Regions from separate parts of the Marinobacter salsuginis genome, predicted to be linked through region 3. Evidence: predicted binding sites of a transcription regulator. Region 3 holds the regulator's gene; each other region holds the start of a gene.
What was found. Region 3 encodes sigma-54, which starts transcription at its own class of promoters, with help from an activator protein. Its sites were predicted from a motif close to ANTGGCATNNANNTTGCTNT; they were not measured.

Region 1: glnA (glutamate--ammonia ligase) is a predicted target of sigma-54. The motif match lies at 1,978-1,997, and genes of this name have one in related genera.
Region 2: flgA (flagellar basal body P-ring formation chaperone FlgA) is a predicted target of sigma-54. The motif match lies at 2,418-2,437, and genes of this name have one in related genera.

What each region holds. Positions count from the first base shown of each region.
Region 1 covers NZ_BGZH01000004.1:122,123-126,328, forward strand. The annotation lists gene typA (translational GTPase TypA) at 1-1,590, opposite strand, end outside; gene glnA (glutamate--ammonia ligase) at 2,151-3,554, shown strand; gene GJU83_RS17135 (DUF4124 domain-containing protein) at 3,728-4,206, shown strand, end outside.
Region 2 covers NZ_BGZH01000003.1:215,092-219,297, reverse strand. The annotation lists gene GJU83_RS15130 (cyclic di-GMP-binding domain-containing protein, MshE-related) at 1-564, shown strand, start outside; gene GJU83_RS15125 (flagellar protein FlgN) at 595-1,065, opposite strand; gene flgM (flagellar biosynthesis anti-sigma factor FlgM) at 1,073-1,399, opposite strand; gene flgA (flagellar basal body P-ring formation chaperone FlgA) at 1,576-2,277, opposite strand; gene GJU83_RS15110 (chemotaxis protein CheV) at 2,466-3,395, shown strand; gene GJU83_RS15105 (CheR family methyltransferase) at 3,433-4,206, shown strand, end outside.
Region 3 covers NZ_BGZH01000001.1:733,303-737,508, reverse strand. The annotation lists gene rapZ (RNase adapter RapZ) at 1-810, opposite strand, end outside; gene ptsN (PTS IIA-like nitrogen regulatory protein PtsN) at 839-1,309, opposite strand; gene hpf (ribosome hibernation promoting factor) at 1,397-1,705, opposite strand; gene GJU83_RS03355 (RNA polymerase factor sigma-54) at 1,806-3,326, opposite strand; gene lptB (LPS export ABC transporter ATP-binding protein) at 3,484-4,206, opposite strand, start outside; gene lptA (lipopolysaccharide transport periplasmic protein LptA) at 4,187-4,206, opposite strand, start outside.

The sequences.
Region 1 (4,206 bases), on a different contig from region 3:
GTCCCGGCTATGAATACCACACAGTTGCCCTTCATAGATCTCCTGCCCCGGATCCAGGAACAGCTTGCCGCGGCTCTGCAGGGTTTCCAGGGAGTAGGTCAGCGCGGTACCCGTAGCCATCGACACAATGACGCCGTTCTGGCGGCTGGTAACGTCCCCAACCTTGATCGGGCCATAGTGGCTGAACGTGGACGTAAGGATGCCGGTACCTGAGGTCATGGTCAGGAAGGTATTCCGGAAACCAATCAGGCCGCGAGCGGGAATGGTGTAATCCAGACGCATGCGGCCCTTGCCATCCGGCACCATGTTGGTCAGGTCGCCCTTGCGCAGCCCCATTTGCTCCATGACGGCACCCTGGTGCTGCTCTTCGATATCCACGATGACGTTCTCGTACGGCTCCTGCTTTTCGCCATCCACTTCCTTGATAACCACTTCGGGGCGGCCAACGGCCAACTCAAAGTTTTCGCGTCGCATGTTCTCGATCAGAACTGAGAGGTGCAATTCGCCACGACCGGACACCTTGAACTTGTCGGCAGAGTCGCCTTCCTCAACACGCAGCGCAACGTTATGCAGCAGTTCTTTTTCCAGACGCTCCTTGATGTTCCGGCTGGTAACGTACTTGCCTTCCTTGCCGGCAAACGGCGAATCGTTGACCTGGAAGGTCATGGATACGGTCGGCTCATCCACCGTCAGTGCTGGCAGCGCTTCAACGTTGGCCTGGTCACAAAGGGTGTCGGAGATGAACAGCTCATCCATACCGCTGACACAGACGATGTCGCCAGCCTGGGCTTCGTCGACTTCAACGCGTTGGAGGCCGGAATGCCCCATGATCTTCAGGATACGACCATTACGCTTCTTGCCGTTGGCGCCAATAGCGGTTACCGGCGAATTGGTTTTGATCTTGCCGCGCATGATACGGCCGATGCCGATCACGCCGAGGAAGCTGTTGTAATCCAGCTGGGAAATCTGCATCTGGAACGGGCCGTCCGGGTCGACATTGGGTGCCGGGACATGGTCAACAATCGCCTGGAACACGGCATCCATGTTGTCATCCAGCTTTTCGTGATCCAGCCCGGCAATGCCGTTCAGGGCGCTGGCGTACACAATCGGGAAGTCCAACTGCTCATCGGTCGCGCCCAGGTTGTCAAAAAGGTCGAATACCTGATCCACAACCCAATCCGGACGGGCGCCAGGACGATCGATCTTGTTAACCACAACGATCGGACGCAGCCCCGCGGCAAACGCCTTCTGGGTAACGAAGCGGGTCTGGGGCATGGGGCCGTCGATGGAATCAACAACCAGCAGCACGCAATCCACCATGCTCATGACCCGCTCAACTTCACCGCCGAAATCTGCGTGGCCCGGTGTGTCGACAATATTGATGTCGTAGCCATTCCATTTCAGAGCGGTGTTTTTCGCCAGGATGGTAATGCCCCGCTCTTTTTCCTGATCATTGGAATCCATGACCCGCTCGCTATCGAGCTCTTTGCGCTCCAAAGTGCCTGACTGGCGCAAAAGCTGGTCTACGAGCGTGGTTTTACCATGGTCAACGTGGGCGATAATGGCGATATTACGAAGTTTCTCAATCACAAAAATATTCCTGCGGCATGCACTCAATGACCTGAGAAGGTCGTTCGCAGGGGGAATCCCAGCACATGCCGTCTCAAATCCGTAAAATGAACTCATTCACCGGAGCTGGCTGCCCGGCACCCTGCACGGTGCTTTCCGATCATGGACCTGAAAATGACAGGGTAAAAAATGAAGCGGCGCGCAGTATAGCGAAAAGTCTGTGTCGTTAATATGAAGAAAAACGCCTATTCTTCATACAGCGGGCGCGCACCTCATTGGGGCGACCACCTCATAAATGCACCAACAAGGTGCACCATTTGGGTGCAGGTTTTCGGTGGAGGGCGCATCATTTCCTTCTAATATGCCCCAAACCCTTGCAGTTGCGCCGTTCTGGAGCATGCCCTAAAAATTGGCAAGCGCCTTGCTTTATCGAAATCAGCCGAAATTTACAGGTAAGACGCAACGGCATTTGCTAAGCTGCGCAAACCTGAGAAACAGATCGGAACCCGATAACCCGGGCGATCCGGCGCCACGAACATGAATACAGCCGCCTGTGCGGTATAACTTACGGAGCATGCACAATGTCCAAGACAGTTGATTTGATCAAAGAACACGAAGTCAAATGGGTTGACCTGCGCTTCACTGACAGCCGCGGTAAAGAGCAGCACGTTACACTGCCTGCCACCGAAGTAGATGAAGACTTTTTCGCAGACGGCAAGATGTTTGACGGCTCCTCCATCGCGGGCTGGAAAGGCATCAACGAATCCGACATGATCCTGATGCCGGACGACGAGACTTCCGTACTCGATCCGTTCACCGAAGAGACCACCGTAAACATCACCTGCAACATCGTAGAGCCTTCTACTATGCAGGGTTACGAGCGTGACCCACGCTCCGTTGCCCGTCGCGCAGAGGAATACCTCAAGTCTACCGGCATCGCAGACGGCGCCCTGTTCGGCCCCGAGCCCGAGTTCTTCGTGTTTGACTCCGTAAAATGGAACGTCGACATGCAGGGTGCGATGTACCACATCCACTCTGAAGAAGCCGCCTGGGTTTCCGGCGAAGATTTCGATCGCAACAACATCGGTCACCGCCCGGGCGTAAAAGGCGGTTACTTCCCGGTTCCGCCGGTTGACAGCCTCCACGACCTGCGTGGCGCCATGTGTGCGGCCATGGAGTCCATGGGACTGGAAATCGAAGTGCACCACCACGAAGTGGGCACCGCTGGCCAGTGTGAAATCGGCGTTGGCGCCAACACTCTGACCCGCAAAGCAGACGAAGTTCAGATCCTGAAGTACTGCGTGCACAACGTGGCCCACGCCTACGGCAAGACCGCCACTTTTATGCCCAAGCCGGTTGTCGGCGATAACGGTTCCGGCATGCACGTTCACATGTCCCTGAGCAAAGACGGCAAGAACCTGTTTGCCGGTGACAGCTACGCTGGCCTGAGCGAAACCGCTCTGTACTACATCGGTGGTGTGATCAAGCACGCCAAGGCCATCAACGCCTTCACCAACAGCTCCACCAACTCGTACAAGCGTCTGGTTCCGGGCTTTGAAGCTCCGGTTATGCTGGCCTACTCTGCCCGTAACCGTTCAGCCTCTATCCGTATCCCGTATGTGAACAGCCCGAAAGCGCGTCGTATCGAAGTTCGCTTCCCTGATCCGTCTGCCAACCCGTACCTGGCGTTTGCGGCGCTGATGATGGCTGGCCTCGACGGTATCCAGAACAAGATCCACCCTGGCGATGCCATGGACAAGGATCTGTACGACCTGCCGAAAGAAGAAGCCCTGAGCATTCCGACCGTGGCCGAGACTCTGTCCGAAGCCCTGGACTGCCTGGAAGCAGATCACGAGTTCCTGACTCGTGGTGGCGTATTCACCGAAGACATGATCGCAGGCTACGTTGATCTGAAGCGCGGTGAAGTCGAGAAACTGAACATGACCACTCACCCGATCGAGTTCGACCTGTACTACTCCTGCTAACACCTCGCTTTAGAGGAAAGCAGACAAGCCCCGCCTTCGTGCGGGGCTTTTTTGTGAGCAGCCGCACAGTGCCTGGAGCCCTTAACGATATGTAACCAACATCAGGCTCTGCAGGCGTTGAAAAGACTCCGGGCGCCGCCGATAATCGAGGAAACCCAATAACAGGTGAGCTTATGAATCCAAAGTCTGGATTGGTTGCCGGCCTTTTCTTTTTGCTGGCGGTTCCCGTCTCTGCCGAGGTTTACCGAAATGTCGATGCCTACGGCAACGTCACCTACTCTGACGAGCCGAGCGAGGGCTCTGAAGCGGTCCAGGTCAAGCCAGTCACGACCATCACATTGCCCAAGCCAGAAGTTGTTCAGGAAACCGAAAAGCTGCGCGAAGAGGTGCAGCGGGAAGGCGCAGCTTACGACAGCGTCTCGTTCGCCTATCCGGACAACAATCAGGCGTTCCATAGTGGCAGCGGCGACGTACAGTTCGAGGTCCGTAGCACACCCGGGCTCCAGCCTGGTCACAAATACGAAGTCACGCTGGACGGGCAGCCAGTCGGCCAGAGTACTTCTGGCTCGATCACCGTCAACAACGTCTTCCGTGGAACCCATGAAGCCCGCGTCCACATCGTGGATGAAAACGGAGTTCAGGTGAAAACCGG
Region 2 (4,206 bases), on a different contig from region 3:
CACCAGTCCCGGTATCGCAACGCTGCGGCGCTCGTCACAGCGGTAACGCTGCCATTCCAGCCCCTGGTCACCTTTGCGGCGAGCAATTCGGCCGAAGCGTCCCAGGCATCGCTGGAGGCTGGTGAATTGTATGAGCGCGGTAAGCTCGCTCCATTGAGCGAGACTGAGCTGGCGGCCGTCTCAGGTCAGGGAGACCCGAACCTGCTGGAGCGTATCGGTATTGTACGCGATATGGTTGAGAATCCGGCGGGTGACGGCGAACAGGGCGCAGACGGATCCCCAGATGTCATCGAGGGGCTGAAACTTACCGCCAATATTTTTGTACCGGTCCTCAACTTCCTCGACTCGGACCTGACCATTTCCGGTGTCCACTACCGCGAGGGGGAGCCGCGCTATCGGGTGAGGGAGGATGGCGCCTTGATGCTTGCGTTCCCCGAGCGCATCGAGGAAATCCGCATGGACAATATCCGGGTCAGCGGTAGCCAGGGTGCCTCAATGGGTAACGTGAGTATCCACGACATCCGCTTCCATCCGGACTCCCAGATGACAATCTATACCCGATGAAGTAAAAAGCGTTGCCTGCCAGGGCCCTGCTCAGGCGCTGGCAAGCACTGTGCTGCTGGAAACTGTGGTCTGCTGGCCTTGGGCACCGTACAGCTTTTGCTGACCGGTGGCGCCACGGAAGATGTCGGTAAGCCGGGACAGGCGTTTTTGCAAATGGCTTATCACCCGACCGTTGGTCTGGTTCAGCGTCTGACAGGCCCGGAGTTTCTGATCCGCTTCCTGCCAGAGCTGGAACAGCTCAGAAAAGCCGCCGCTGCGGATAAAACGGGAAGGCTCGCCGCCTTCCGGGCGGTATCCCATCTGGACCAATGTCCGGATTTTCTGTTTGGCGCGTTCGCGAACGGCACCCAGAAGCTCGTTTTTCTCTTTGGTCAGAGTTTCCAGCTGTCGGAGGTCGGAACTGGCAAGGCATGTCTTTTCTTTTTCGAGAATATCAGCCAGCGTCTCCAGCTGACTGACATCCTGGGAAAGAAGGGTCTTCAGATCATCGATTGCGGCCATGGTTTACTCACCCGAAAATGCTTTCATCCATCTCAAGCATTTTCTGGGCCAGTTTCTCGGCGTCAATCTTGTAGGTTCCGTTCTCCAGGGCGGAGCGGATCTGTTCGATGCGGTCGTCATCCATTTCCGGATAATCGCCCAGCTTCTGTTCAAGCTGTTTGAGATTCTTGGCCTGATTGCTCAGGCTCACGTTCTCGCCCCGGGCACCCTGGGCCTGGGTTTTCGCCTGTTCGTTGGTCGCCGGCTGGGTATTCTGGGTGCCGGCGCTTTTGTCGGCCGTGGTTCTCTGGGTGTTGACCTGGCCGGGGCCAATTCCATTTAAGTCAACTGACATATCTGTACCTGCTTGCCTGTCGCGCCGCGTGAATGCAGCGCTTACTCGAGTTTATGTCTTCTTAACGGCGGGGCCGCGAAAACCTTTAGTAATTTTCAGTAGTTTTTTCGTCTCTTTTTTTCTACCGGGTTTCCGGCAGGGATTTGCCGCACCGGCAAGCTCATGCCGAGCCGGGCTTACATCGGGATTTCGACATGACCTGGCGCAACAACGCTGGCCTTGATAGTGCGGGAGGATCGCAGATTCTCAACCAGAACCTGTTCGCCAACCCCTGCGCTGGCAAGGGCCTTCCCGCGCGAACGCACTGAGAATCCGCCCGTTTTGGCGGTGATGATAACATGGTCGCCCCGTTCCACGGCATTTGGCGCGGAGAGCATATCCGGCGTGATCAGCGAGCCTGCGTTGACCGACCGGCGCACTTCCATGCCAATGGCCTGTTGCGCGTCGGTAATGACGCCGCGCCGGGAGGCATTGATTTCAACGGACTGCTTGGTCAGGAGGCCTTCGGTTACCCGTTCTCCCCGTGTCAGCGGTCTTGCCGCCACAAGGGCCGGCCCGTGGATGGAAACGGAAGCCGTCACAAACATCCGCCAGGGCCTTGATCCTTCGCAGGCCACCTGCATCGAAGGGCTGGTGCTTTTCCAGGGATCTCCACTGAATTCGACACTCAAGGGCTTCTCGCATTCCGCGAGTGCAAGTCGGTCGTCGATGGAGCCCGGTTCAAAGGATACGGTGTAGCCTTCTGCGGCCTGTTCTCTGGCGAAGCCGTCAAGAAATTCCAGTGTCGCCTGGCGAATCTGTTCAGCGGTTGTGTCAGCCAGCAGCGGGGCGCTCAAGCAAGACATTAGCAGTATCAGAGCCAATTTGGTGGTGCGCATACGTAGCAGTTTGTCCTATGCTGTCAACAACAAGGCAGAAAAGCCCGAATCCGGCTAAGGATTCGATGGCAGTGGCCGTTAAACGGGCTAATCCGCCGCTGATATGACGGCTTTCCGTCAATCACGCTATTATTCAGTGACCAGCAAGATATATGCCGTTGTAATTCCGGCAGGCCAGGAGAATCGAAATGGCAGGGGTATTGGACAGTGTTAACCAGCGCACTCAGATGGTCGGGAAAAACCGTCTTGAGCTGCTTCTTTTCCGCCTGAGGGGACGGCAGATATACGGTATTAACGTCTTCAAAGTGAAAGAGGTCCTGCAGTGCCCCAAGCTATCGTCGCTGCCCAATAGTCGGCCGGTAGTTCGTGGCGTCGCTCATAGTCGTGGTGAGACGATTCCCATTATCGATTTAAGCATGGCTATTGGTTTGCCCGGCATTCCCCAGGACGAGTTGGCGACCAGTTTCGTAATCATCACTGAATACAATCGCAAAACGCAGGGCTTCCTGGTTACCGGCGTTGAGCGGATCATGAACATGAACTGGGAGGAAATTCTGCCGCCACCGAAAGGGGCAGGCAAGGATGTATATCTTACCGCTGTAACAAAAATTGATGATAAGCTTATAGAAATCATAGATGTAGAAAAGATTCTTTCGGAAGTTTCTCCGCTTGGTGAAGACGTGACCGAGGCTGTACTGAGCAAGAGCGCAGAGCGGGTGCCCGGGCATCTTCCGGTATTGGTAGTGGATGACTCCTCTGTCGCACGTCGCCAGATACAGCGGTGCCTGACGGCAATAGGCATGGAGGTTGTGCTTAAAAATGATGGCAAGCAGGCATTCGAGTATCTGAAAGAAATCACTGCGGACGGCTCCCGTGCGAAAGACCATTTCTCATTGATCATTTCTGATGTCGAGATGCCGGAAATGGACGGGTATACGCTGGTAACCAAAGTAAAAGATGACCCGGCTCTATCCGATATGTTTGTTATGCTGCACACCTCCCTCAGTGGTGTGTTCAATCAGGCGATGGTGAAGAAGGTCGGGGCCGACGACTTTATGGCAAAGTTCAGTCCGGACGAGCTGGCGGAGCGGGTAATGGAGATCATCGACCAGGGTTGATGGCGCCGCTCGAAGATTCACTCAGAACAGAGATCCAATGAAAGCGGAAATAACGCCACAGGAATATGAAGCCTTCAAATCGTTCCTGCAGGATGCCTGTGGGATTTTACTCGGCGAGAACAAACAGTACCTGGTAAAAAGCAGGCTGCGCAGGATTCTCGAAGAGAACAGTCTGAATACCCTGGGTGAACTCCTTGATCGCCTCAAGCGTCCCGGGCGGGGCGGCCTGAAGGAGGTGGTCATCGATGCGATGACCACCAATGAAACCCTGTGGTTCCGCGACAATCACCCTTTCCGGATTCTCCAGGAAAAACTGCTTCCCGAGTTCGCTGAGCGCAAAACCGCCCAACCCCTTCGTATCTGGTCGGCGGCCTGCTCAACAGGTCAGGAACCCTACTCCATCGCCATGATCGTGGAAGAATTCCGGCGTGCGAGGCCCGGGAAGCTTCGCGACGTGAAAATCACGGCCACGGATATCTCCAAAAGCGTTCTGGAAGTCGCCCGCAAGGGTGAATACGAGATGATCGCCATTGGCCGGGGCCTGTCACCGGAGCGACAAAAGCAGTTCTTCACCCCGTCCCTGAATGGCGGCTGGCAAATCAAGCCGCAAATCCGGAGTATGGTGGAGTTCAAGGAATTGAACCTGCTTGAGCGCTACATGCTCGGCAAGTTCGACATCGTGATGTGCCGGAATGTTTTGATCTATTTTTCCGCAGATCTCAAGAAGGACATCCTTACCCGGATGCACGCCACCCTGAATCCCGGCGGCTACCTTGTTCTGGGTGCCTCCGAATCGCTGAACGGTTTGCCT
Region 3 (4,206 bases):
GTAGTCGCCCAATTGCTCGCAAACATACACTGAACGGTGCTGGCCGCCGGTACAGCCAATGGAAATCGTCATATAGCTGCGGTTGCTGTCTGCGAAAGAAGGCAGCCAGGTATCCAGGAAGGCCTTCAGGTCGTCGATCATCTTCCGGCTCGCCGGTTCTTTTTCCAGAAATTCGATAACCGGCTGATCCGTGCCCACGTACTTCCGCAGACTGGTATCCCAATAAGGGTTGGGCAAACAGCGAACATCGAAAACATAGTCGGAATCCAGCGGTACTCCGTGCTTGAAGCCAAACGACTGGAACAGCAGTGCCAGCTCCTGATCCTTCCGGCCCACAACTCTCTGCTTCACCATATCCCGAAGTTCGTACATCGACATACCGGTGGTGTTCACATACAGGTCGGAAAGCTTGGACAGTGGTTCAAGCAGCTTCTTCTCGCTGGTAATGGCTTCCCTGAGGGAGGTCTTGTCGTCACTCAGCGGGTGTTTTCTGCGGGTGGCGTGGAAACGCTGGAGAAGTGACTGCTCGTCGGCATCAAGGAAGATAATTTCAACGGTAACCCCGGTCTCCTGGAGGCGCCGGTAAATTTCCTCGAAATTGGCGAGCTCGCCGGAAAGGTTGCGCGCATCAATGCTGACCGCCATCTTGCCGAGCCGGCCGGGCTTGGTCTGGCTCGCTGCTTCCCGGGTGAGAGGAAAGAGCAAGCCAATGGGAAGATTGTCGATGCAGTAGAACCCGAGGTCCTCCAGCACATGAAGCGCGGTACTTTTACCCGAACCGGACCTGCCACTGACGATAATCAGCTTCATGACCAAATCACCTCCACTGCAATGAAAATCAGCCGCCTGAGGCGGTCATGCGCTGGTACAGCGTGCCGGCGTCCTCACATTGCCGGAGGCGATCACAGAACGACCGCTCATTGAACTTCTCCGCCAGTTGGCTGAGCAGCTCCAGGTGTTCGCTGGTTGCCTCTTTCGGGACGATCAGGGCAAAAATCAGATCCACCGGCTGATTGTCGATGGCATCGAACTCAACGCTTTCTTCGAGCGTCATCAGCACGCCCACCACGTGATCAAGGCCCTCCAGGCGACAATGGGGAATGGCGATCCCCTGGCCAATGCCGGTACTGCCCAGGCGCTCACGGGAAATGAGGTTGTTGAAGAGTTGGGTCTCGCTGAGCGTATTGTCCTGGTGGTTTATTTGCTCGGCAATAAACTCCAGGGCCCGTTTCTTGCTGGACGCAGGTACCCTGCAGAGGGTGAGCTCCGGAACAAGGATAGTGTCTATGGTCAGGGATGTGTCGCTCATGGATCGACTGCGTTTCCGTTAAAAAAAAGGCTGCGACACGTTGTTCATGTCGCAGCTCGATTAGATGACTTGCATGAAAACAGCCAGTTAGCGAGAGCCGTTTCCGTGCATCCGGTCTACATTCTTTTCCTTGTGCTTGAGGATCTGGCGGTCCAGTTTATCGATCAGGGCATCGATGGCTGCGTACATGTCCTCGTTTTCTGCCTTTGCGTGAATCTCACCACCAACCACGTGCAACGTGGCTTCCGCAATCTGGCGCACCTTTTCCACTTCCAGGGTCACCTGGCAGTTACTGATGTGGTCGAAGTGACGCTCGAGCTTTTCGAACTTCTCTGAAACGTAATCTTTCAGTGCGGGAGTCAGTTCTACGTGATGGCCTGAAATATTGAGTTGCATAGGCGTCTCCTGTTGTCATCGTGCCGGCTCCCGGGAGCCGGTCTGGGTGCTGGCGCATTGTGCGCCGGCGAATACGGTGTTGCGTCCCGCACCAGGGTATTCAGACCAGCCGCTTGCGCTCGTTGGACGGCGGAATGTGCATGGCCTCCCGGTACTTGGCAACGGTGCGTCGCGCAACCTTGATTCCCTGTTCTCCTAGCATGGCTGCAATTTTACTGTCGCTCAACGGCTTTTTGGGCGTTTCCGCAGCAATCAGCTTCTTGATCATCGCCCGGATGGCCGTGGAGGAGCATTCACCGCCCTCGTCAGTGCTGACGTGGCTGGAGAAGAAATATTTCAATTCGAAAATGCCCCTGGGGGTATGCATGTATTTTTGGGTGGTTACCCGTGAAATCGTCGATTCATGCATTTCTACCGCCTGGGCGATGTCTGAAAGAATCAGCGGCTTCATGGCTTCTTCGCCGTGATCCAGGAATCCCTGCTGGTGTTCGACAATACGGGTCGCCACTTTCAACAGGGTCTCATTGCGGCTCTGCAGGCTCTTGATAAACCACTTGGCCTCCTGCAACTGATCACGCAGGTAGGTGTTGTCGGCACTGCTGTCCGCACGCCTTATAAGTGAAGCATAGCTGGCATTCACCCGAATGCGCGGGGCAATTTCCGGATTCAGCTCAACACGCCAGCGGCCATTGTGCTTGCGAACGATAACGTCCGGAATGACATAGTCGGGTTCGGCGCGATCAATCACGTCGCCCGGCCGCGGGTTAAGGCCGGTGATCAGAGCCAGAACCTCTCGCAACTGGTCTTCTTTCAGACGGCTGCGCCGCAGCAACTGGGCGTAGTCACGGTTGCCCAGCAGATTGATGTAGTGGGTAATCACCAGTCGCGCCTGGGCCAGCCAGGGCGTCTCGGGTGGTAGCTGGTTGAGCTGGATCAGCAGGCATTCCTGCAGATCCCGGGCAAACACCCCTGGCGGATCAAAGTGCTGGAGGCGGTGCAAGACGGCTTCCACTTCATCCAGTTCCAGAGGGTCTTCCTCGTTCTCATCCAGCAGTCCGGCGTGGATTTCTTCCAGAGGGCTGGTGAGATAGCCGCGCTCATCCACAGCGTCCATCAGGGCATGGGCAATGGCCTGGTCCCGTTCACTCAGCGGGGTCAGATTGAGCTGCCATTCCAAGTGATCCTGAAGTGTTTCGGTGGGCGAGTTGCGGGTCTCGAAATCGTGATCGTTCTCGTCGTCGTTGCGGGCGGCCGGCGCGGGCGCGGACTGGTAGATGTCGTCCCAAGCGGTGTCTACCGGCAGGTCGTCCGGAATGTTGTCCGGAATGTCGTTCTCGGAGGACCAGTCCGGGCCGTTCTCTGATTCGTCCCAGTCGCTCGAAGGTTCCGGCGCTGACTCGGCCGCGGATTCTTTCTCGCTAGTCTCGCGCTCGTCGTTCTCGGAGGTTGCGTCAGCCTGATCATCGTCCTCGGATGTCTCCAGCATGGGGTTGGATTCCAGTGCCTGCTGGATTTCCTGTTGGAGGTCGAGGGTGGAGAGCTGGAGAAGCCGGATCGCCTGTTGCAGCTGGGGCGTCATGGTCAGGCTCTGACCCAGCTTTAACTGTAAGGAGGCTTTCATAACCATGGTTCAGGATCCGTCACTCATCAGCGCTTTGTGTCATAAGTCGTGAAAAATTCTATATATGCCGGTTACTTGCCGTCGTTTTATTTTACCCTAGCAAGTTCTTTGCCGAGTTTACTTGCTACAGGTCATCAAAACAATGAGCCTTTCGGTGTCACAGCCTGAATTCATCGCCCAGGTAGACTTCCTTGACTTGCTGGTTGGCCAGGATCGCATCGGCATTGCCGGAGGCGATGATGTGGCCTCCGGAGACAATGTAGGCGTTCTCGCAGATGTCCAGGGTCTCTCGCACGTTATGATCGGTAATCAGTACGCCAATACCCTTGTCACGCAGATGCCGGATGATGTGCTTGATATCGCTTACGGATATCGGATCGACACCGGCGAAGGGCTCATCCAGAAGTATGAAGGCCGGTTCCATGGCCAGCGCCCGGGCAATTTCCACCCGTCGCCGTTCACCGCCCGATAGGGCCATCCCAACGCTGTCCCGGATATGGGTTATGTGGAATTCTTCCAACAACTCCTCGAGTTTTTTCTCTCGATCCGCTTTGCCCAGCCCCCGACGGGTTTCGAGGATCGCCATGATGTTGTCGCGTACCGACAATTTACGGAACACCGAGGCTTCCTGGGGCAGGTATCCGATGCCTTGCTGGGCGCGTCCGTGCATCGGCAGTGGCGTAATATCCCGGCTGTCGATGGTGATACGGCCACGATCGGCAGGGACCAGCCCGACGATCATGTAGAAGCAGGTGGTTTTCCCGGCGCCGTTGGGGCCAAGCAGCCCCACTATCTCCCCACTGCGAATTTCCAGGGAAACATCGATCACCACTTTTTTCTGCTTGTAACTCTTTGCCAGGTTACTGGCTCTCAGAACTGC